4 regions of the Pseudomonas sp. LS1212 genome follow, and region 4 is predicted to be linked to each of the others. Evidence: predicted binding sites of a transcription regulator. Region 4 holds the regulator's gene; each other region holds the start of a gene.
What was found. The regulator FliA, encoded in region 4, starts transcription of late flagellar genes. The targets are predictions, from matches to a motif close to CTAAAGTTTNNNNNNNNNNNGCCGNTAA.

Region 1 (5,809 bases), 2.5 Mb from region 4:
GGTTTATCCACGGCCGTCTGGCCCATGGATATCTGCTCTAAAGTGAGCTCGAGCATGCCTATCTCCTTTGCAGCGCGTGACGGGCGCTGAGGTATTTTTGTGGATAATTCAGCATAGGGTGAATCACCGGCAGGTGACCGCACGCCTGTTTTCAAGCACCATCAGTCAGCGCGAAAACACATTGCAGGTCAGAAAATGCGCTTGCTGAATCGTTTAACCTAGCATTACAGGCACGTTACTCGATAATCTGCCAACTATGAAGCCCCAATTCGTCGTCTCGTCGCGACAATGGTCGGCTGCCCGAGATCGAATAGATCAGAGACAATGCCCTGCATGGCTCTGCCGGTAACAAGAGGAATCTTCGGTTGAAACTCAGCGATATCGCCCGCCTGGCCGGTGTGTCGGTCACCACGGCCAGCTATGTCATCAATGGCAAGGCCGAACAGCAACGCATCAGTAACAGCACTGTGGAACGCGTGCGGGCGGTGGTCGAGCAGCACGGCTTCACGCCCAACCCACAAGCGGCCGGCTTGCGCAGCCGGCACACGCGCACCCTGGGTTTCATCCTGCCGGACCTGGAAAACCCCAGTTACGCGCGCATCGCCAAACAACTGGAACAAGGTGCCCGGGCCCAGGGTTATCAACTGCTGATCGCCAGCAGCGACGATAACCCCGAGAGCGAACGGCAATTGCAGCAGCTGTTCCGCGCTCGCCGTTGCGACGCACTGTTCGTCGCCAGTTGCCTGCCGGCCACTGACGACAGTTACAGCGAACTGCAAGCCAAGGGCGTGCCGATCATCGGGATCGACCGGGCGATGGACCCGGCCCGTTTCTGCTCGGTCGTCAGCGACGACCGCCATGCCAGCCTGCAACTCACCCGCAGCCTGCTGGTACCGACGCCGCGCCATATCGCCCTGATCGGCGGGCGCCCCGAGCTGAGCGTCAGCCAGGAGCGTACCGGTGGTTTCGAAGAGGCCCTGCAGGGCTTTGAAGGCGACATACTGATTCATCAAGGCGCAGCCTTCAGCCGCGAATGCGGTCGCCAGCTGATGAATGACTTGCTCGCACGCCTCGGCCACCTTCCCGATGCCCTGGTGACAACCTCCTACGTGCTGCTGCAGGGCGTGTTCGATGTGCTGCAAAGTCGTCCGGTCAGTTCCAACACGCTACACCTGGGCACCTTCGGTGACACCCAATTGCTGGATTTTCTGCCGCTGCCGGTCAACGCCATGGCCCAGCAGCATCCCTTGATCGCCCAGACCGCATTGCGCCTGGCGCTCGGCGCAATCGAGCAGCAACACTACGAGCCCGGCGTGCACGCCATCGCCCGGACCTTCAAACAGCGCATTTTCGAGGCCTGAGCATGAGGCTGATCGACACCCACACACATCTGGATTTTCCGGATTTCGATGTCGATCGGCCGGCCCTGCTGGCCAATGCCCGCGCTCAGGGTGTCGAGCGCATCGTGGTGCTTGGGGTCTACCAGAGTAATTGGCAGCGGGTCTGGGACCTGGTGCAAAGCGACCCGCAGCTCTATGCCGCATTCGGTCTGCACCCGGTCTATCTCGATGAACATCGCCCGGCAGACTTGACCGAGCTGAGTGACTGGCTGACGCGCCTCAAAGAGCACCGACAGCTCTGTGCCGTGGGGGAGTTCGGCCTGGATTACTACCTGCCGAGCCTGGATCGCGAGCGCCAGCAGGCGCTGTTCGAGGCTCAATTGCAATTGGCAGCAGACTTCCACCTGCCTGCGCTTTTGCATGTGCGGCGCAGCCATGCCCGCGTCATCGCCAGCCTCAAGCAGTTTCGTCTTCAGCGTGGCGGCATCATTCACGCATTTGCCGGCAGCGCCGAAGAAGCACGCGAGTACATCAAGCTCGGCTTCAAGCTGGGCCTGGGCGGCGCCGCCACCTGGCCGCAGGCATTGCGCATGCACAAAGTGATCGCGGCACTGCCGCTCGACAGCGTAGTGCTGGAGACCGACGCGCCGGACATGGCCCCGGCCATGTTCGCAGGCCTGCGCAACAGTCCCGAACACTTGCCGCAAATCGCCCAGGCACTGGCCGGCTTGATGGGCATCACGGCCAGTGAACTGGCCGCTGCCACCACTCGCAACGCCTGCGAGTTATTTCAATGGTGAGGCGCGCCAGCCCCTCAAACCCGGAACGCACCAATCAACTGCTTCAGAACCACTACCTGTGATGACAACTGCCGACTGGCATCCTCGGTCTGATTGGCGCCCTGTGCCGTGCGTTCCCCGGCCCGGTTGATCTCGACGATGTTCTGGTCGATATCGTGGGCCACGGCGGTCTGCTGCTCGACGGCGGCAGCAATCTGCTGGTTCTGGTCGACGATCATGCCGACCGCCCCGAGGATATTTTCCAGCGCCTGCTGCACCTTCTCCGACTGGCTGACCGTGCCCGCAGCCATCTGATGGCTGGTGCCCATGGCCTTGACTGCCGCGCCGACGCCGCCGTGGAGGCGGGAAATCATTTGTTCGATTTCCTCGGTCGATTGTTGGGTGCGCTTGGCCAGGGTCCGTACTTCATCGGCAACCACGGCAAAACCACGGCCTTGCTCACCGGCACGAGCAGCCTCGATGGCGGCGTTGAGCGCCAGCAGGTTGGTTTGTTCGGCGATGCTCTTGATCACTTCCAACACGCGACTGATCGCCTGACTGTCGGCAGCCAGCTGGTTGATCACCAGCACCGACTGATCGATCTCGCCGGCCAGCTGCACGATGCTGCCCTGCTGCGACTCGACCAGGCCACGCCCGCTGGCGGTCTCCTCATTGACGCTGTTGGCGCTGTTGACCGCTGCAGCAGCGCTGCGGGCCACTTCCAGGGCCGTGGCCGACATCTGGTTCATGGCCGTGGCGACCTGTTCGATCTGGCTACGCTGCCCGGAAACCGCCTGGTTGCTCTGGGCCGAGACCGAATGCACCTGACTGGCCTGGCGTTCAACCTCAACGACGGTCTTTCCGACCTGTTCGATCAAGTCATGAATACGCTGCACGGTGCTGTTGAACACCTGCCCCAATTCACCCAGCTCATCTCGACTCTGGGCGGTGAAGCTCACGGTCATGTCCCCTGCCGCCACTTTATCCATGACCGCGCCCAAATCCCGCAAGGTGGTTCGGGTAGAGGCATAGAAGCCGCCATACAAATAGACAATCAGCAGGAAAACCAGGGCCAGGGCGACCACCAGCAGCACCATTTGCAGTCGGTTCTGCTCCAGCCGTTGCTGCAGCTGCTCATTGAGATAACCCGAGGTGGCCTCGTTCAATTGGTAGGTCTTGTCCATCAAGCCGCTGACCTGTTCATAAAAGCCTGGCCACGGTGCATCGAGGGAGTCGGCCATGACAACCTGGTCTTCGAACAGCTCAGCACCTTGCTTGAGGGTGGCCCGGCTGCTTTCGGCAAGCGCCCCCAGTGCCGCTTGCGCCTGAGGACTGGAGCCCAGTGCATCCTGAAGTTTCAAACCATAGTCGGCCTGCAGCTTATCCAGTTTTTGCTGCAAGTCTTCAAAACGGTTGCTGGCGGCGGAGTTGAGAAAACCCTGGCCCAGGGAATACGAGCCCATTGCCCGGCCATCGCCGAGGGCCTGGGTAACCTGCGGCGTGATGCTGGTGATCAATTCGCTGAGCTGGCGCACGACGCTGTCGCTGTCCTGGCTCAAGCCCGCCTGGCTGGCGATGATCTTGCTGAACACCTGCGCATGTCCGAGCAACTTGTCAGTCAAGGCGCTTTTACTTTGCAGGGATGTCTCGGCCTGTACCGTCTTGAGGGCTGCGAGCATTTCATCGCGCTTGGCATTGAACGCCTGGATCTGCGCTTCGTCGGTACTGACTGCGTTCAGGCCTCGGATGTGGCTGGCGATACTCTGCTCGAGACCGTCGATTTTCGCTTCCAGGTCACCGGCCTTGGCCGATTGCCCGATCACGACATTGATGTCGACCAGGTTGGTCAGGGTTTCCAGGTCACGGCGCAATGTCAGGCTGCTGCCCAGCAGGTCGAGGCTTTGCAGTTCGACCCGGGTGCCCTGGAATTCACGCCATGAATCCCTGACCAGATAGAAGTTGGTGACCGACATGGGCAGGAAAAACATGATACTGATCAGGCTGAACTTCATGCCGAAGCTCAGGCGATTCATTAGCGCGATGGCCGGATACAACACGCTCTTCACAAGTCGTTCCCTCGGATTTTATTTTTATGGATGCGCAATGGCACAAGGCCACAGGCGCGAACGCTTGCCTCCTGTATAACCTATATCGGCATAAGGTTTTGTAACTAAAGGTTAATGCCAGCGACAGACCGGGGCTCTGCGCAAGCCCCGTCATTGAGAGATGACCTCAGCCCAGCACGGTCCAGATGGCAAAACAGGCGTACCAGAGCACCGCCGAACGCAGCAGCAGCTCCCAGAGGCTGTCCAGGCTGGCAATACCTTCGGCGCCGGTCAGCGGTCCGGACACCTCACCGGCAACCCGGCCGACGTTCTCGATCAACCGTGCCGCGCTGATATGCCAGTTCAGCAACTCATGCAGCAGCACCCGGCTGACGGCCATGAAGTTGCCGACCAGGGCGAAGCTGGCCGCGAGCAGACGCACGGGCAGCCAATCGAATGCATGGCGAAGTTGCTCGGCGCGCTCCACCACGGCCCGGTTGTGACCGTTTTCGGCCACCAGCGCCAGGAACCGATAGCACAGCGCCGCCGCCGGCCCGAGCAGGAAGTACCAGAAAATCACCGCAAAGAAGCTCTGGTAGGCCTGCCACAACAGGTGCCCCTGGACGCGCTCGAACAACTCCCCGGCACTATCGGCGTTAAGCTTGAGGTCACGTTCGGCGACATGGATCGCTGCCTGGTCATCGCCCCGCCGCCAGGCATCGCGAAACGGCCCCAGGGCCGCCTTGAAGTCTCCCCGGCCCAGACTGTAGATCACCACCACCAGGTGAATCGGAAAGGCCAGCAAGCCATAGGCCACTGGATCCAGAACACGCAGCAACAGCGCCAGCACGGCGACCGGCAGTACGACCATGACCAGCAGCACCCACCACGGGTGCCCTGTCAGTTGCTGGCTGCGTTCAAGCCTGGCCAGTTCGCGCAAGTAGAACCCGTCATGCTGGATACGGTGGCGCAGGGCCGAGAACTTCTCCACCCACAGCACCAGCAGCAACACCAGAAAACTCATTGTGCGCCCTCTTCGTCCTGAAGACCGGCGCGGTAACGCGCCCAGTCGAATTCCGGCCCTGGATCAGTCTTGCGACCCGGGGCAATATCGCTGTGACCGCAAATGCGACCCAGCGTAATGGCCGGATAAGCGGCCTGCAGCTGACGCGTCAGGGCCTGCAAGACCCGATACTGAGCGTCGGTGAAGGGCAGATCGTCCGTGCCTTCGAGTTCGATGCCCAAGGAAAAGTCATTGCAGCCCTCGCGCCCGTCGAAGCGCGACACACCGGCATGCCACGCCCTCTCTAGACAGGAGACAAACTGAGTCAGCGTGCCGTCACGTTCGATCAGAAAATGCGCGGACACCCGCAGCTGCGCAATCCCCTCAAAATAGGGGTGTTCAGTGACATCCAGGCGATTCTGGAAGAACTCCTGGACCTTGCCCGTGGCGAACTGCGCGGGCGGCAGGCTGATGTTGTGAATCACCAGCAGCGAGATTTCACCCGCTGGGCGCTCATTGAAGTTGGGTGAGGGACAATGGTGCGCACCTTGGCACCAGCCGCTTGCGGAGTCCAACTGCATACAGGTTCCTTGAACGCTAAATCGACAACCCCAGTATGCCGTGATGCATGCCCGCTGGGCA
Region 2 (5,809 bases), 210 kb from region 4:
AGATGTTGCTGTACTCTAACGAAGCAATACAAGCAGGGGACAAGCAGATAAACCGCATATATGAGCAACTGCTAAAAGGAGTATTTGAATGAACACTATCGAGCAAATTGTAAGAAATGAGCCGATTGCAGATGTCGTTTCAGTTTTCGGAGTTGGGCTCGCCTACCCATCGCTCGATAGAATGTTCGGTAAGTATCGGTTTGAAGTCATAGCAAATGGCGAACTGCTGAAAACCTATGCAAAGCTTTTTGAAGAGGGCGTACTGGCTAACGGCGACGGCCCGATAGCCATCAAAGGCCCAAACTGGAAAGAACCAAAGTTCGTGACAGAAAAAAGATACGTCTAAGGAAGGTCTAAAGTAGCCACCGTGGGTGAACGGGGAAAATTTGAGATTCACCCGACGGTAAGCCTGGATTAAAATCCACATAATCTGAGTAAAACTCAATAACAAACAGCGCTCCGCTACCTGCGTCACACTGGTAGCGTAGGGTGCTGGCAATTTAGGTGCCACCCAAAATGACTAAGCAAGGAACGTAATATGGCCATTAAAAATTTTTCCGAATATACCGAAAAAGAGTTTTTACTGCTCGTCAAAAAAATCTGTAATTCAGAATTTACAACAGAAGACGAACAAATACAGGCCGTGCTTGATTTTGAGCAGCTGACCGAGCACCCCGACGGCTCTGATTTAATTTATTATGCGCCGTCAGAGCAAGAAGCAACTCCAGAAGTCATTCTCGCAAAAATCAAGGAGTGGCGTGCCGCTAACGGCAAGCCGGGATTCAAGCCCATACAACCTGAGTAAAGTCCAATAACACCCAGCACTCCGCTACCGGCCTCATATAGGTAGCGGAGTCGTTCAGAAGTGTAACGCAATACCAACGAAAATCCGGACTCCTCAATGCCCAAAACCGGGCAATACCAAGCAGGTGCCCAGGCCAATCAGCGCCGTGCCTATGACTTTGTCGACCACACCCTGTTTCTCCAGCATGCGTCTATGCAGTATTTCAGCAGAGAAGAACACCGCAACGAAACTGAACCACACCCAATGAAAGAACGACATGAACAACCCATAGGAAAAGTTGGCCGCCATCGAGCTGCCGGCCTGGACCACTTGGGTGTAGGTGGCGACCAAAAAGAGCATGGTCTTTGGATTCAACGCGTTGGTCAGAAAACCGGTACTAAACGCCTTCCACAGAGTCGGTACATGACCGTTGGCGCTACCCAGTGTCAAGGTGGTGGTGTTGATCAGGGATTTGATGCCCAGGTAGATCAGGTATCCCGCCCCCAGGAATTTCATCGCCATGAACAGGGGCGGTGAGTGGGTGATGACCACGGCAATGCCCAACACCGTATAAAACACATGCACCTGAACACCGCAGGCGATACCCAATGCAGCCATCAGGCCGCTGCGGCGCCCGTAGGCGTAACTGTTGCGCGTAACCATGGCAAAGTCGGGGCCAGGGCTGATGACGGCCAGAATGGTAACGGCCGCAACCGCCAGTAGTTCGTTCATGAATAGGCTCCGCAGGGCACGGCTAACCGTGCCGCAGTTAAGACGCTATGCCAGGCGTATTTTTGCGCTACGCCTGATCACAGATTGTTGATGACATACCTCTAGCATCGCCACGCACAGATACTGCGGGCTGCGGCCATGATGGAGATTTGCTAGCGGGTGAAAAAGCGATTTATAGTCGCGTAAATCTGTGAGAAATCATCGTCTATATGAGCCTCCCGCCGCTTGCCGCCTTTCGCTTTTTCAACGTCGCAGCGCAAACCCAGAGCTTTGTCCGGGCAGCCGAGTTGCTGCACGTGACCCACGGCGCCGTCAGCCGCCAGGTGCGCTTGCTGGAAGAGGCGTTGGGGGTTGAGCTGTTCGAGCGGCGCAACCGGGCCATTTTTCTCAACCACGCCGGGCGTACGCTCTACAACGTCACGGGCCCGATGTTCGAGCAATTGCAAAGCACCGTTTACCGGTTGCAGCAGGAGTCGCGCGAAGACGTGCTGGTGTTGTCCTGCGAGCCGACCATCGCCATGAAATGGCTGATCCCGCGCCTGCCGGACTTTCACCAAAAGCACCCTCATTTGCAGGTCCAGTTGCTGGCAGCGGGCGGCCCCATCGATTTCACCCGGTCTGGCGCCGACTTGGCCATTCGGCGTGATGACTTTCACTGGGACGAGTCGGTGCACAGCGTGAAGATCTGTGACGAGTGGATCGGCCCTGTCTGCACAGCCGTCGCACGGCCGCCCGCTGACCTGCTCGACGGCGCGCGATTGCTGTACAGCAAGACGCGGCCCATGGCGTGGGACAACTGGCTGCGCTTGCAGAATCTGTCAGCGCGTGACGCCCTCAAGGCCGAGTACGAGCACTTCTACTTGTGCGTGCAGGCAGCAGCTGCGGGGCTGGGGATTGCCATGGCGTCGTTTCTTATGGTGCAGGACGAGCGGGAGTCGGGCCAGTTGCTGGCACCCTGGGGCTTTGTCCAGGACGGCTCGGGCTATTGCCTGTTATCACCGAGACCCTTCGACGAAAGCCCCAAATGCATCACGTTCCAGCAGTGGATTGCCAGGCAGGCGATGCTGAGTATCGAGCAGCTCAATCGCCAGGGCTGACGATGCCGAGCGCTCAAGCACTCATATGTGAAATCACCCCATTCAGGCCGACAGACAACTGGTGCAGATCCTCGCTCGCCACTTGCGTACGCTGCACGTTGCCCTCGTTGGTGGTCGCGATGGCGGTGATTTCCGTCAGGTTGCGCGAGATGTCTTCGGCCACCGACGTTTGTTCTTCGGCCGCTGTCGCAATCTGCCGATTCATGTCGCGAATCGCTTCGACCGCTGCAGTAATGCGCTCCAACGACTGGCCTGCCTGGGTGACCTGGTCCACGCTTTGCTGGCTGCGAGACTGACCACTTTCAATGGCGTTCGCCGCGTCGACAGCGCCGGTCTGCACTGAATTGATGATCTGGTGGATTTCAGCGGTGGAGGCTGCAGTGCGTTGTGCCAGGGTCCGCACTTCGTCCGCCACCACCGCGAACCCTCGTCCGGCATCGCCGGCGCGCGCCGCTTCGATGGCGGCGTTGAGTGCCAGCAGGTTGGTTTGCTCGGCAATGCCACGGATGACTTCCAGAACCTTGCCGATGCGGCCGCTGTCGCTTTCAAGGCGGCGGATCACCTCGGCGGTGTTGCGGATTTCATCGCGCATCGCGGTAATGGAGTGGATCGTTGCGCTCATGACCTTTCCTCCCTCCTGCGAGCTGCGGTCAGCCTCATCGGCAGCCTCTGCCGCCTGCACCGCGTGACGCGCCACTTCCAGCGCGGTCGCGGACATTTCAGTCATGGCCGTCGCCACCTGGTCGGTACGGTCGAACTGTTCGCGGGTGCCTTGCGCCATCAGCGCAGCGATGGCCTTCAGTTCGCTGCCGGCCGTGTCCAGATGGGTGGTGCTGGACTTAAGGCGCGTGAAAGTTTCAGAAAGAAAATCACGCAGCGTGTTAGCTGCCGTCGCCAGGCGTCCCAGTTCATCCTGGCGATCAACGCTGACGCGGTCACGAAAATGTCCCTCGCTCATTTGCGCGACGTAGTCGATGAGCAATCGAATGGGCCCGACAATGTTGCGATTGACCCTCCACAGGGCCAGCGCCCCGACCAGCAACGCGGAGGCCAGTATCACCAGGGCCCCCAGCAAGATGGTTTGTTTGGCGGCATTATCGATCAGCGCCGACTGGCTTTCACTCTGCTTGCGCAAACCGGTCACCAGCTCGTTCATCTGCTCGCTGGCGGCGCGGTCCACGCCCTGGACCGCCTTATCGCCGGTCACCGGATCGCCACCCGATGCGTTGAAGGCATCCAGTCCCTTGCGGTAGGCGACGCCCAGGTTACGGTGCTGGTCGCGTAGCCGGTCGATCTTTTCTTTCACCTGCGATTCAATGCCAGTCAGGGCGCTGAGTTGGCCAAGTGCGTCCTGCACACGCTGTTCCTGATCCTCGAACTGATTCCAGTACTTGTCTCGATCGGCAGGGTTCTTGCCGCGCAACAATACGTTTTTCCATTCTTGCACCTGAACCTTGAATTGCAGGTTGGCCTGGTCGATAAGTTGCGAGGCTTGCAACGGGCCTTCCACCAAGCCCCGGTAGGCCTGCACGCTATTGGAAAGGAAATGGAAGCAGGCCAGCGCGATCACAAGTATCAGCGCCAGGCTACCGCCGAGCAACGCGAGGATCTGAAATCGCAGGGATTTCGACATAAGACAATCTCACCAAAGGGAATGCGGCCGACGGCCGAACAGGTTTCAAAACTCGCCACATCCCTGTGCCGCCGCGCAGGGTAACCGCTGGGCGGAGACAGCCCATGTGATCGGCTGGGAAGTGGCGTTCTTGAGCGGTTTTTGAGGGGAGGGCGACGATCGGTATTTCGGGCTTGGCGCTGCACATTTGTGTGACAATTGATGGTTGGTCAGCGGGTGGTGAGATCGCCGCTGGCACTCATTCCTGGCAGGAGAAGTTCATCCCTATTGGCCAATCTGTTTCACTGCCCATGCTTCTCGAAGCGGCCCCGATGTAGGAGCGGGCTTGCCCGCGATGCAGGCAACACGGTCTTGATGCTTTCACCGCAGCCCACCGGTCACGCTGCTGGAATAAATTCCGGCAGCGTCGGTAGCCAACACGACTCCGTTCGCCGGTGTCACCAGTAGCCTATTTGCCGATCTTAACAACCGAGTCGGATTTAGGCCTTGGTACCGCCAAGGAGCCCGCGAACGGTTTCTTGAATATCTGCCGGAAGAACGACCATCTTGGCATTCGGGCTACCGGCAAGTCGTTCGATTGCGGTTATGTAGCGCTCGCCAAGAAGATACATCGCAGGGCCTGTTTCACTGCCGATTGCGTCCTTGACCATGGTGATCGATTTGGCCGAAGCCTCGGCCAGGTTGATCTGGGCCTGTGCGTCCAGCTTGGCAGACTCTTGCCGAGCCTCGGCTTCAAGGATGGCTGCCTGTTTTGCACCTTCGGCACGAGTCACTTCTGCCTTGCGTTCACGTTCTGCGGCTGCCTGGCGTTCCATTGCGCCCTGCATCGACTCGGACGGCTTGATGTCTTGAATCTCGACCGACCGAACAGTGATCCCCCAGTCTGTGGTCTGTTCCGACATGGCCTCACGCAATTCTGCCTTGATCCGATCGCGACTCGAAAGGGCTTCGTCCAGGTCCATTTTGCCCACGATTGCGCGAAGGGAGGTCATGGTCAGGCTCGAAACCGCGATTTCGTAGTCCTGCACACCGTAAGCCGCTTTCTGCGGATCGATGACTTTGGCGAAGCAGAGCGCATTCGCAAGAATCACGGCGTTGTCCCGGGTGATGATTTCCTGCTGTTGCACATCCAGGATCATGTCCTTGGTCGGCAATCGGTATGCAACAACGTCCATGTAGGGGATTACGATGTTGAGCCCGGGTTTGAGTGTTGTCTTGTAACGGCCAAGGCGCTCAACGATCCACTCCTGTCCTTGGGGAACGATGCGGACACCTTGCCAGATGGTGATGATGACAAACAGGACAAAGACGCTTGCGATAAATAGACCTGACATCTGTTCTTACTTCCTTATAAGTGGCCCGGCTTTGCCGGATCAAGCGTGATCAACACGTACAGTGTTGCCTTCGATGGATACGATGCGTACCCGTTCACCTGAACTGATTTCGGAATTGGAAACACAAACCCATTCCTCACTGCCCAGGATTGGTTTTTGGAATCGCACCCGGCCCTTCTGGAATTTGCCGACAGTGGCCGTCAGTAATCCGACCTCGCCAACGACCTCA
Region 3 (5,809 bases), 410 kb from region 4:
TGATTCACGGCAGTGAGTTGCGCCTGAGCCAGGCCGTCGAACCGGGATTGATGCTGCCCTGGGATCGCGAAGACCTGTTGGAAATGCTTGGCAACCTGCTGGATAACGCCTGCAAATGGGCTGACGCGCAGGTGAGCCTGACGATCAGCGAGGCAGCAGGGGTGTATCGGCTGTGGATCGATGACGACGGCCCGGGCATTCCCGAATCCTCGCGTCAGGAGGTACTCGGTCGGGGGGCAAGGCTCGACGAGCAGGTCAGCGGCCATGGCCTGGGCCTGGGGATCGTGCGCGATATCGTCGAGGCCTGGGATGGCCGGATGACGTTTGAGGACAGCCCGCTGGGCGGGTTGCGGGTCAGTATCGAATTGCCCGCCAGGACGCGGCACTGAGGTGCTGCGCTCCTGCACGGGGCAGGAGCGCAGGGTGTGATCAGACGCGGAACTGGTCCATCAGCCCTTGTTGTTGATTGGCCAGACTGTTGAGCGACTGGCTGACGCGAGCCGATTCGTTGGCCTGGCCGGACAGCGATTCGGTCACATCGCGGATGGTCGCCACGTTGTTGTTGATCTCTTCGGCCACGGCGCTCTGCTCTTCGGCAGCACTGGCAATCTGCAGGTTCATGTCGGTAATGACCGTCACAGCATCGCCGATCTGGCGCAGGGCGGTGACGGCCTGGCTGACCTGCTCGACACTGCCATTGGCCTGACGATGGCTGTTGCCCATGGCGTCGACCACGACCCTGGTGCCTTCCTGCAGATGTTCGATGACCTGGCGCGTCTCTTCCACCGACTCCTGGGTGCGGCGTGCAAGGTTGCGCACTTCGTCGGCGACTACCGCAAAGCCACGCCCGGCTTCACCGGCGCGGGCGGCTTCGATAGCCGCATTGAGCGCCAGCAGGTTGGTCTGTTCGGCAATCGCACGAATCACTTCCAGTACCGAACCGATTTTCTCGCTGCTCGCGGCCAGGCCTTCGACCTGGGACATGGCGGTGCTCATGTCGGCGGCCAGGTGGTCGATGCTACTGGTGGTGCGGTCGATGACGGCCAGCCCCTGACGCGTTGCCTGGTCCGCGTCACGTGCAGCCTGGGCGGCCTGCGCGGCGCTGCGGGCGACGTCCTGGGCAGTCGCGCTCATTTCGTGGGAGGCCGTGGCCACCTGGTCGACCTGGCGATACTGTTGCTCCATGCCGGCGCTGGTCTGGCTGGCGATGGCCGCGGACTGATCGGCGGTGTTGCGGGCATCCTGAACCGAGCGTTTGACCTCGGCGATGGTCGGCTGCAGCTTGTCGAGAAAACGGTTGAACCAGCCAGCCAATTCGCCCAGCTCGTCGCGTTTGTCATAGTGCAGGCGACGGGTGAGGTCGCCCTCGCCGCTGGCGATGTCCTGCAGCATGTGCGCCACGCCCAGAATCGGTTTAGTCACGCTGCGCGCCATCAGCCAGATCAGCAGCAGGCCGATGACGGCCGCCAGCAGGCCCAGTCCCAGTTCGATCAAGGTGCCGGTGGTGTTGCGTTGGTCGAGTTCGGTTTTCAGTGCCTCGGCCGGGCCGATCAGGGCTTGCTCCGGTACATCGAGCAGTACACCCCAGGGTTTGCCGCCAGGGATCGGAGCGAACGACGCCAGCACCTTGAGGCGCGCTTCGTGGTGCACGCTGTGCATCCTTTTGCTGTCCGACAGCAGGCCAATCAGCTCGGCACCCTTGTCGGGGTCGATCTGGTCCAGGCGCGTGGCCAGTTTGCTCGCATCGGGGCTGTAGCCGGCCAGCAAACCTGCAGGGCTGAGGATGCTGACGTTGGTCCGACCTTCGTACAGATTGCGGCTGGCCTCCTGGCTGACGGCCTGCAGGCTGTTGAGGTTGATGTCGACCGAGAGCGACGCGATCACCTTGCCATTGGCGATCAGCGGGAAGACGATGCTGGTCATCAGCACGTTCTGGCCGTTGATTTCGTAGAAGTAGGGTTCGATCACGCAGGTTTTCTGGGTGCTGCGCGGGCAGACGAACCAGGCGTTGTTGGGCTCGCCGCTGGGGCCTTTGCTGGTATCGACCAGGTCGCGTTCGGGCAACGCCATGGAGGTCAGCTGGCCGGGTGTCGGTTGCGACCAGTAGAGCGAGAAGCGACCCTTCTCGTTGCTGCCCACGGCCGGCTGGTCGGCGAACAGCTCATCCTTGCCATCGAGCGCATTGGCCTCGAATACCAGCGACAAGCCGAGTAAATCCGGGTTGGCCTGCAGGGCGGACTTGACCTGACGGGTCAGGTCCTCGCGCAGGTCGAAGGCGTCGAGAAAGCGCTTTTCCGCCTGTTCGCGCAAAAACAGTACCTGACGGGAAAAGCCATTGCCGTACTGATAGGCATCCATGAACTGGCGGCGGATGCTCAAGGCCTGGACTTCGCCCTGGGATTCGATGCGGGCCTGTGCGGCGCCGGTCAGCATTTGCATGCTGCTGGCCTTGACCAGCTCCGAATTGTGCTCCATGCGATACAGCGAGAGCCCGACAAGCAGGGTGACGATGCCCGCAAGGCACAATCCGGCAAGCAGGGTGATCTTCCATTGGATGGAAAGTTGTCTGAGCGACATGGCGAAGTCCCTTGATCGATAAACACGAAGGCTGTCGTCTATATCGGTAAACGGGCGGCTTTCTTTATTCGAGCGGGGCAATTAAATGCACTTTCGCGGCCTGTTTGGCTGCCGACTTTTTCGAACTTGTCATGCGCGCCAATGCAAACGCTTTTACGCCGTTAATGGTCAGGACTGCGACCCTGCCCAGGCCTGCGGCAACGCGTTTTGACAACCCGCCAGAGCTGCTTCAGAGTGTGCGCCCTTTCGCCGGGACACCCCTGTGCGCAAGGCCGCCGAAGATCCCGTTCGGTCGCTGCAACAGATGCGTTGTGCAGTGTTTTTCGAGTGACTTGTTCCAAGAGGTTGGATATTAAATGAATGCAGTTATTGCCGCGGTCGGCATCATGCTGATTCTCAGCTTGTCCCGCGTGCACGTGGTCATCGCGCTGATTGTCGGTGCATTAGCGGGTGGCCTGATCGGCGGCCTGGGAATTGAGGGTACGTTGAAGGCCTTCAACGGGGGGCTGGGTGGTGGTGCCACTGTTGCCTTGTCCTACGCGTTGCTGGGCGCATTCGCGGTAGCCATTGCCAGGTCGGGGCTGGCCCACGCCCTGGCCGACAGGATCCTGGCCATGGTCGATCGCCGGCATGCGGCCCAGACCGGGCAAATCAAATGGTTGTTGATCGGCCTGCTTTTGGTGGTGGCGATTTCCTCGCAAAACATCCTGCCGATCCACATCGCCTTCATCCCCTTGCTGGTTCCGCCCTTGCTGTATGTACTGACCCGCCTGGAAATCGATCGGCGGCTGGTGGCCTGCGTGATCACCTTCGGTCTGATCACGCCGTACATATTTCTGCCGGTAGGCTTCGGCAATATCTTCCTCAACGAGATCCTGCTGGCCAGTGTCAGCAGGAGCGGGGTGGATGTCAGCGCGGTGAGCGTGACCCACGCCATGGCGATTCCGGCGGCGGGCATGCTGGTCGGCCTGCTGGTCGCGGTCTTCATCAGCTATCGCAAGAAGCGGGTCTACGATCTTGAGAAGATCGAACAGGTCGAACAGGTCAGCATCCGCTACAACCCACTGACACTGCTGGTCGCCCTGGGGGCCATTGCCGCGGCGTTCATCATTCAGCTGTGGCTGGATTCGATGATTGTCGGCGCCCTGGCCGGTTTCGTGATTTTTTCGCTATCGGGCATCGTGCGCTGGCGCGAGACCGATGACCTGTTCACCGAAGGCATGAAGATGATGGCCATGATCGGCTTCATCATGATTGCCGCCTCCGGGTTTGCCGAGGTGATGAAAGCCACCGGTGAGGTTCGCAGTCTGGTCGAATCGTCCGCTTACTGGATCAATCACAGCAAAGGCATCGGCGCGCTGTTGATGCTGCTGGTTGGCCTGCTGGTGACCATGGGGATTGGTTCGTCGTTTTCGACAGTACCGATCCTGGCAGCGATTTTCGTCCCGCTTTGCGTGCAATTGGGGTTCGACCCTATCGCCACGGTCTGCATAGTGGGCACGGCCGGCGCCTTGGGCGACGCCGGGTCGCCGGTCTCGGACTCGACCCTGGGGCCGACCTCCGGCTTGAACGTTGATGGCCAGCATAGCCACATCTGGGACACGGTAGTACCGACCTTTCTGCACTACAACCTGCCGTTGCTGGGGTTTGGTTGGGTGGCGGCGATGGTGTTGTAAGCCTCCTGCCTTTGCGGGCCTTCGGGATTTATGATGCAGTTCTAAACTCGTACCTGGATCGGTTGACCAAGCATTAAGGCGCACCGCTTTATCCGGCGCTTTGCTGACAAGGACCAGGCATGAACGAGACCACGCTGCAAAACAGATACCTGCTACTGCTCCTGTTGCTGGTAACCATCGCCTTCATGTGGATTCTGGTGCCCTTTTACGGCGCAGTATTCTGGGCAGTGATTCTGGGCATTCTCTTCGCCCCGCTGCAGCGCTGGTTGTTGATGCGCCTGAAATGGCGGCGCAATCTGGCGGCGTTCATCTCGTTGCTGGTCTGTCTGGTCATTGCGATCCTGCCTGTGCTCATCGTCGGCACCTTGCTGATTCAGGAGGGTGCGGCGCTGTACAAAAGCATCGAAAGCGGGCAGTTGGACATTGCCGGCTTTATCGCCCAGCTCAAGGACATGCTGCCAACCTACATGCAGCGCATGCTCGACCGGATGGGCATGGGCGACCTCGAAGGCCTGCGCGACAAGATCACCAAGAGCGCCGTGCAGGGCAGCCAGTTCTTCGCGACCCAGGTTTCCTATTTGGCCAGGGCACGTTCGATTTATTGATCAGCCTCGCCACCATGCTGTACCTGCTGTTCTTCTTTTTACGCGATGGCGCCGAACTGGCCCGTAAAATCCGTACGGCCGTTCCGCTTGCCGAACACCAGAAACGCCTGCTGCAGCTGAAGTTCAACCGTGTGGTACGGGCGACCGTAAAGGTCAACGTGCTGGTGGCCATCACCCAGGGTGCGCTGGGCGGGGCGATCTTCTGGTTTCTGGATATACTCAGCGCCCTGGTCTGGGCAGTGATGATGGCGTTACTCTCACTGTTGCCAGCCGTAGGCGCGGGGATTGTCTGGGCACCGGTCTCCGCGTACTTCCTGATGATCGGTGAAACCTGGGAGGGCGTGCTGCTGGCACTCTACGGTGTGTTCGTCATTGGCCTGGTGGACAATGTCCTGCGGCCCATCCTGGTCGGCAAGGACACCAAGATGCCAGATTACCTGGTGCTGATTTCAACCCTCGGCGGCCTGGCCGTATTTGGCCTCAACGGTTTTGTGATCGGGCCGTTGATCGCCGCCTTGTTCATGTCTTGCTGGGATATTTTCGTCAGCAACAAACAGAAGGTGCAGTTGCCCTAGTTCAGTCTTTTGGAACTACCTGAAACTGTAGGATGATGCCCGACCCACGGATGGAGAGCTTGATCCCGTCATTGCCGGCCGATTGCGCATAGATGCCCGGCTGATAGGCGAACACGTCCTGGTTGGTAGCGGTGCGGCCTTGCTCGACGCGGTCCATGTCGATGAGGTTGCTGGCACCCGGGACTTCGTTCAATCGGTTGCGGGCTGACTCGAGCTCGCTGGTTTCGTTGCCCTGGATGGTCATCTGGTCCAGTTCGATGCCTTCGTTGGCGTGGGCGGATTACGCAACGCCCAACAACGCGAGCGGGAAGGTGAAGGGCAGGGGGGCACGCATCGAATGAAGCTCCAAATGATTCGGTCTGACGAGGCAATGGAA
Region 4 (5,809 bases):
AGGACCTGCTGCCTTCGCCCCAGCGCGCCATGGAAACCAAGGAGCTGGGCTGGGATGATGTCACCCCGATCGACATGATAGGCCTGGAGGTCGGTTACCGACTCATTCCGCTGGTCGATCGCAATCAGGGTGGTCAACTCCTGGCGCGGATCAAGGGGGTGCGCAAGAAGCTCTCCCAGGACCTGGGGTTCCTGATGCCCACGGTGCATATTCGCGACAACCTGGACCTTGCGCCCAGCGCGTATCGCTTGACACTGATGGGGGTGATTCTCGCTGAAGCCGAGATCTATCCGGAGCGCGAGCTGGCGATCAACCCTGGTCAGGTATTCGGCGCCCTCAATGGCATCACCGCCAAGGATCCAGCCTTCGGTCTGGATGCGGTGTGGATCGAAGTCAGCCTGCGCAGCCAGGCGCAGTCGCTGGGTTACACGGTGGTCGATGCCAGCACCGTGGTCGCCACGCACTTGAACCAGATCCTGCACAAGCATTGCCATGAGCTGATCGGTCACGAAGAGGTTCAGCAACTGCTGCAGGTGTTGGCCAAAAGCTCGCCGAAACTGGCCGAAGAAGTCGTGCCTGGCATTCTCTCGCTGTCCGGCTTGCTCAAGGTGCTGCAGGCGCTGCTGGCCGAGCAGGTGCCGGTGCGCGATATTCGCAGCATTGCCGAGGCCATCGCCAACAATGCCGCCAAGAGTCAAGATACTGCCGCGCTGGTCGCTGCGGTGCGCGTCGGATTGTGTCGCGCTATCGTGCAAAGCATTGTCGGGCTTGAGTCCGAGCTACCTGTGATCACCCTTGAGCCAAGGTTGGAACAAATATTGCTCAATAGTTTGCAGAGGGCCGGCCAGGGTCAGGAAGAAGGCGTTCTGCTGGAGCCAAGCATGGCCGAGAAGCTTCAGCGTTCGTTGATCGAAGCGGCCCAGCGTCAAGAGATGCAAGGCCAGCCGGCGATCCTGCTGGTGGCAGGGCCGATACGTGCGATGCTGTCGCGATTCGGCCGCCTGGCCGTACCGAATCTGCATGTACTGGCCTACCAGGAAATACCCGATAACAAGCAAGTCACCATCGTTGCGACAGTAGGGCCCAACGGCTGAGGTAGGGGGTTATGCAAGTTAAGCGTTTTTTCGCCGCCGATATGCGTCAGGCCATGAAGCTGGTTCGTGATGAGCTGGGGGCTGATGCCGCCATCATCGGCAACCGGCGGATTGCTGGCGGTGTCGAGCTGACGGCAGCGCTGGACTACAAACTGTCTGCGCTGGCGCCGCGGGTGCCAAATGTCGAACTCGAAGACGAGCTGCGCAAGACCCAGTCGCGCATCGTCTCGGCCCAGGCCGAATTGAGCACCCGGGGTGACAGCGATGCGACCACCAACCGCCAATTGTTTGCCGGCTTGCCGCTGACCGCTTCCGAACCTTTGGTCGAGCCGCACTTCGATGAGCCGCCGCCCCGTCCGGCCGCTGCTGCGCCGGCTTCGGCCGCCGTCGATCAACGTGTGTTCGAATCGATGCGTTCGGAACTCAACGGCCTGCGCGAACTGCTCGAAGTACAACTCGGCTCGTTGGCATGGACCCAGCTGCAAGGCTGCAAGCCGCAGCAGGCCAACCTCTGGCGTCGCCTGCAACGCATCGGCCTGGCAGGCCCCTTGTCGCGCGAGCTGCTGGAACTGACCTGCGAGATCGAAGAGCCGCGGCACGCCTGGCGCATGCTGCTGGCACACCTGGCGCGCAAGATCGCCACGCCCGAGGTCGAGCCGCTCGAAGAGGGCGGGATCATCGCGATGGTCGGCCCGGCCGGCATGGGCAAGACCACCACCCTGGCCAAGCTGGCCGCCCGCTATGTGCTCAAGTACGGCGCGCAGAACCTGGCGCTGGTGAGCATGGACAGTTTTCGTATCGGCGCCCAGGAGCAACTCAAGACCCTGGGGCGAATCCTCAATGTGTCGGTCACCCATGTCGACCCCGGCCAGTCCCTGGCCCAGGCGCTGGAGCCGCTGCTGCGCAAGCGCGTGGTACTGATCGATACCGCCGGCCTGCAGGCCAGCGATCCGGCCTTGCGCATGCAGCTCGAGAGCCTGGCCGGGCGTGGGATCAAGGCCAGGAACTATCTGGTGCTGGCCACGACCAGTCAGAAGCAGGTGCTCAGTGCCGCTTATCACAGTTACAAGCGTTGCGGGCTGGCCGGCTGCATCCTGACTAAACTGGACGAAACCGCCAGCCTCGGCGAAGTGCTGAGCCTGGCTATCAGTCACCAATTGCCGGTCGCCTATCTAACCGATGGCCCGCGCATTCCGGACGATTTGCATCTGCCGCGCAGGCATCAGCTGGTCAGTCGCGCAGTGAGCGTGCAAATGCAGGAGGAGCCCAGCGAAGAGGCCATGGCCGATATGTTCGCTGATCTCTACCACAGCCCGAACAAGCGTGTTGGCTGAGGTGAATATGAAGACGTTGCAATCTACCTACATCGATGGTCTGCCGTGCATTTTTCAAGGTGTTGAAAGCGCAGCCAGTCATGTGGCCTCGGTCTAAGTAAGACAAGGTAAAAACGAACATGGGCAGCATGCATCCCGTACAGGTGATCGCGGTGACCGGCGGCAAAGGTGGCGTCGGCAAGACTAACGTGTCAGTGAACTTGTCCCTGGCCCTGGCAGAGCTTGGCCGGCGAGTCATGCTGCTGGACGCCGATCTGGGGCTGGCGAACGTCGACGTCCTGCTGGGGTTGACCCCCAAGCGAACCCTGGCCGATGTCATAGAGGGGCGCTGTGAGCTGCGCGATGTCCTGTTGCAGGGCCCTGGCGGCGTTCGTATCGTGCCGGCGGCGTCCGGGACCCAGAGCATGGTGCATTTGTCGCAGGCCCAGCACGCAGGCCTGATCCAGGCTTTCAGCGACATCGGCGACAATCTCGATGTGCTGGTGATCGACACGGCTGCCGGCATCGGCGATTCGGTGGTCAGTTTCGTCCGTGCGGCCCAGGAAGTCTTGCTGGTGGTCTGTGACGAGCCGACGTCGATCACCGATGCCTATGCACTGATCAAGCTGCTTAACCGCGACTACGGGATGAACCGTTTCCGGGTGCTGGCCAACATGGCGCAAAGCCCGCAGGAAGGGCGCAACCTGTTCGCCAAGCTGACCAAGGTCACCGATCGCTTCCTGGACGTCGCCTTGCAGTATGTGGGCGCGGTGCCCTACGACGAATGCGTACGCAAGGCCGTGCAGAAGCAGCGAGCTGTCTACGAAGCCTTCCCTCGTTCCAAGTGCGCGCTGGCATTCAAGGCCATTGCGCAGAAGGTCGATACCTGGCCATTGCCGGCCAACCCGCGCGGGCATCTGGAGTTCTTCGTCGAGCGCCTCGTGCAGCGGACCCATGCAGGACCGGTATCATGAGTGCGAGCGGCTATCGGATGTACAGCAGGGCCTCGCGTGACTCGCAGTATGAATTGATCGAACGCTATGCGCCGTTGGTCAAACGCATTGCCTATCACTTGCTGGCACGTTTGCCGGCCAGCGTTCAGGTCGAAGACCTGATCCAGGCCGGGATGATCGGTTTGCTCGAGGTGTCGACCAAGTATGACTCCAGCAAGGGGGCCAGTTTCGAGACCTACGCCGGGATCCGCATTCGCGGGGCGATGCTCGACGAGGTCCGCAAGGGCGACTGGGCACCACGTTCGGTGCATCGCAACACCCGCATGGTGAGTGACGCAATTCGTTCAATCGAAGCTAAAACCGGACGTGACGCTAAAGATCACGAGGTTGCGGCCGAACTCCAATTGAGTCTCGATGATTATTACGCAATCTTGAACGATACATTGGGCAGCCGACTGTTCAGTTTCGACGACCTGTTGCAGGACGGCGAGCATGAAGGGCTGCATGAGGATGGCGCCAATACGTCGCTCGAGCCTTCGCGTGATCTTGAGGATGAACGCTTTCAGGCGGCACTGGCCGATGCGATTGCCAACCTGCCGGAACGCGAACGCCTGGTGCTGGCCCTGTATTACGACGAGGAACTGAACCTCAAGGAAATCGGCGAGGTTCTGGGCGTCAGCGAGTCCCGGGTCAGCCAGTTGCATAGCCAGTGTGCCGCGCGTCTGCGCGGGCGCTTGGGGGAATGGCGAGCGCGTTGAAGGCTGTGTGAAATGCTCAGGGCCGAGCGCAAACCGCATGCGCACACTGCGCTGCAGTCACGAAGTAAATAACCGCTTTTGATTGAATGCGTGCCCAGGTGCTGGGCGCGTTTAAGACTGCTTGGAGGTCGAATTGGACAAGAACATGAAAATCCTCATCGTTGACGATTTCTCGACGATGCGGCGGATCATCAAGAACCTGTTGCGCGATCTGGGTTTTACCAACACGGCCGAGGCCGATGACGGCGTGACTGCGTTGCCGATGCTGCACAGCGGCAACTTCGATTTCCTGGTCACCGATTGGAACATGCCCGGCATGTCCGGCATCGACCTGTTGCGCCAGGTGCGCGCCGATGACCGCCTCAAGCACCTGCCGGTGCTGATGGTGACTGCCGAAGCCAAGCGCGAGCAGATCATCGAAGCGGCCCAGGCCGGTGTGAACGGCTATGTGGTCAAGCCCTTCACCGCACAAGTGCTGAAAGAAAAGATCGAAAAGATCTTCGAGCGCGTCAATAGCTGATATCTGTCACGGGGGCGCTATGGAGCACAACATTTCGTCTTTGGGGGACTTTGAGTCGACCCTGAAGAAACATGCCAACGAGTTGGTGAGCAGCCTGGAAAAGGGCAAGTTCGGCGACGCGGTGCAACTGATCCATGAGCTGAACCAGACCCGTGATCGCGGCCTGTACCAGGAAGTGGGCAAGCTCACCCGCGAGTTGCATAGCGCGATCGTCAGTTTCCAGATTGACCCGCACATGCCGCAGGCCGAGGAAGTTTCACAGATCACCGATGCCACCGAGCGTCTTTCCTACGTGGTCAGGCTGACCGAGGGTGCGGCCAACCGCACCATGGACCTGGTCGAGAAGAGTACCCCGGTGCTCAACGAGCTCAGCGAAGAGGCCAAGGGCCTCGGTGCCGATTGGCAGCGCTTCATGCGCAAAGAAGTGGCGGTGGCGGAGTTTCGTGAACTGGCCCAGCGTGTCGACGCTTTTCTGACACGCAGCGAGCAAGGTACGCGCGCGGTTGCCGAGAACCTGCAGGACATCTTGCTGGCCCAGGACTATCAGGACCTGACCGGCCAGGTTATCAAGCGCGTGACCCAGCTGGTGACCGAAGTCGAGAGCAACCTGCTCAAGCTCGTGCTGATGGCCAGTCAAGTCGACCGCTTCGCCGGTATCGAACACGACCGCGAACAGCTGCGTGCGGAAAAAGATCAAGAAAAACATCCGACTCGGGGTGAAGGTCCGCAGATTCATGCCGATAAGCGTGAAGACGTCGTAAGCGGTCAGGACGATGTCGACGATCTGCTATCCAGTCTAGGGTTCTAGGGAGCACCAAATGAGCTTCGGCGCCGATGAAGAGATCCTTCAGGATTTTCTGGTAGAGGCCGGCGAAATTCTTGAGCAATTGTCCGAACAGCTGGTCGAGCTTGAAAGCCGCCCGGATGACGCCGATTTGCTCAATGCAATTTTTCGCGGTTTTCACACTGTAAAAGGGGGCGCCGGCTTCCTCCAGCTCAATGAGCTGGTGGAGTGCTGCCACATCGCCGAGAACGTCTTCGACATCCTGCGCAAAGGTGAGCGCCGGGTCGACTCCGAGTTGATGGACGTGGTGCTCGAGGCGCTGGATGCGGTGAACGGCATGTTCGGCGAAGTGCGCGAGGGCACTCGGATCACCGCGGCCACGCCGCA

Region 1: NVV94_RS22645 (methyl-accepting chemotaxis protein) is a predicted target of FliA. The motif match lies at 4,268-4,295, and genes of this name have one in related genera.
Region 2: NVV94_RS08840 (methyl-accepting chemotaxis protein) is a predicted target of FliA. The motif match lies at 4,354-4,381, and genes of this name have one in related genera.
Region 3: NVV94_RS26830 (methyl-accepting chemotaxis protein) is a predicted target of FliA. The motif match lies at 1,220-1,247, and genes of this name have one in related genera.

The regions. Positions count from the first base shown of each region.
Region 1 covers NZ_CP102951.1:4,868,206-4,874,014, forward strand. Annotated here, with positions in the region: gene ptsP (phosphoenolpyruvate--protein phosphotransferase) at 1-56, opposite strand, end outside; gene cra (catabolite repressor/activator) at 366-1,361, shown strand; gene NVV94_RS22640 (TatD family hydrolase) at 1,364-2,140, shown strand; gene NVV94_RS22645 (methyl-accepting chemotaxis protein) at 2,155-4,185, opposite strand; gene ampE (regulatory signaling modulator protein AmpE) at 4,352-5,188, opposite strand; gene ampD (1,6-anhydro-N-acetylmuramyl-L-alanine amidase AmpD) at 5,185-5,748, opposite strand.
Region 2 covers NZ_CP102951.1:1,878,478-1,884,286, forward strand. Annotated here, with positions in the region: gene NVV94_RS08815 (S-type pyocin domain-containing protein) at 1-92, shown strand, start outside; gene NVV94_RS08820 (immunity protein) at 89-346, shown strand; gene NVV94_RS08825 (bacteriocin immunity protein) at 539-805, shown strand; gene NVV94_RS08830 (LysE family translocator) at 899-1,516, opposite strand; gene NVV94_RS08835 (LysR substrate-binding domain-containing protein) at 1,726-2,613, shown strand; gene NVV94_RS08840 (methyl-accepting chemotaxis protein) at 2,627-4,246, opposite strand; gene NVV94_RS08845 (SPFH domain-containing protein) at 4,726-5,580, opposite strand; gene NVV94_RS08850 (NfeD family protein) at 5,620-5,809, opposite strand, start outside.
Region 3 covers NZ_CP102951.1:2,077,916-2,083,724, forward strand. Annotated here, with positions in the region: gene NVV94_RS09810 (sensor histidine kinase) at 1-389, shown strand, start outside; gene NVV94_RS26830 (methyl-accepting chemotaxis protein) at 430-1,185, opposite strand; partial or broken gene NVV94_RS26835 (chemotaxis protein) at 1,336-2,577, opposite strand; gene NVV94_RS09820 (Na+/H+ antiporter family protein) at 2,934-4,253, shown strand; partial or broken gene NVV94_RS09825 (AI-2E family transporter) at 4,373-5,433, shown strand; partial or broken gene NVV94_RS09830 (TonB-dependent receptor) at 5,468-5,677, opposite strand.
Region 4 covers NZ_CP102951.1:1,667,993-1,673,801, forward strand. Annotated here, with positions in the region: gene flhA (flagellar biosynthesis protein FlhA) at 1-1,094, shown strand, start outside; gene flhF (flagellar biosynthesis protein FlhF) at 1,106-2,428, shown strand; gene fleN (flagellar synthesis regulator FleN) at 2,548-3,381, shown strand; gene fliA (RNA polymerase sigma factor FliA) at 3,375-4,118, shown strand; gene NVV94_RS07805 (chemotaxis response regulator CheY) at 4,264-4,638, shown strand; gene NVV94_RS07810 (protein phosphatase CheZ) at 4,658-5,446, shown strand; gene NVV94_RS07815 (chemotaxis protein CheA) at 5,457-5,809, shown strand, end outside.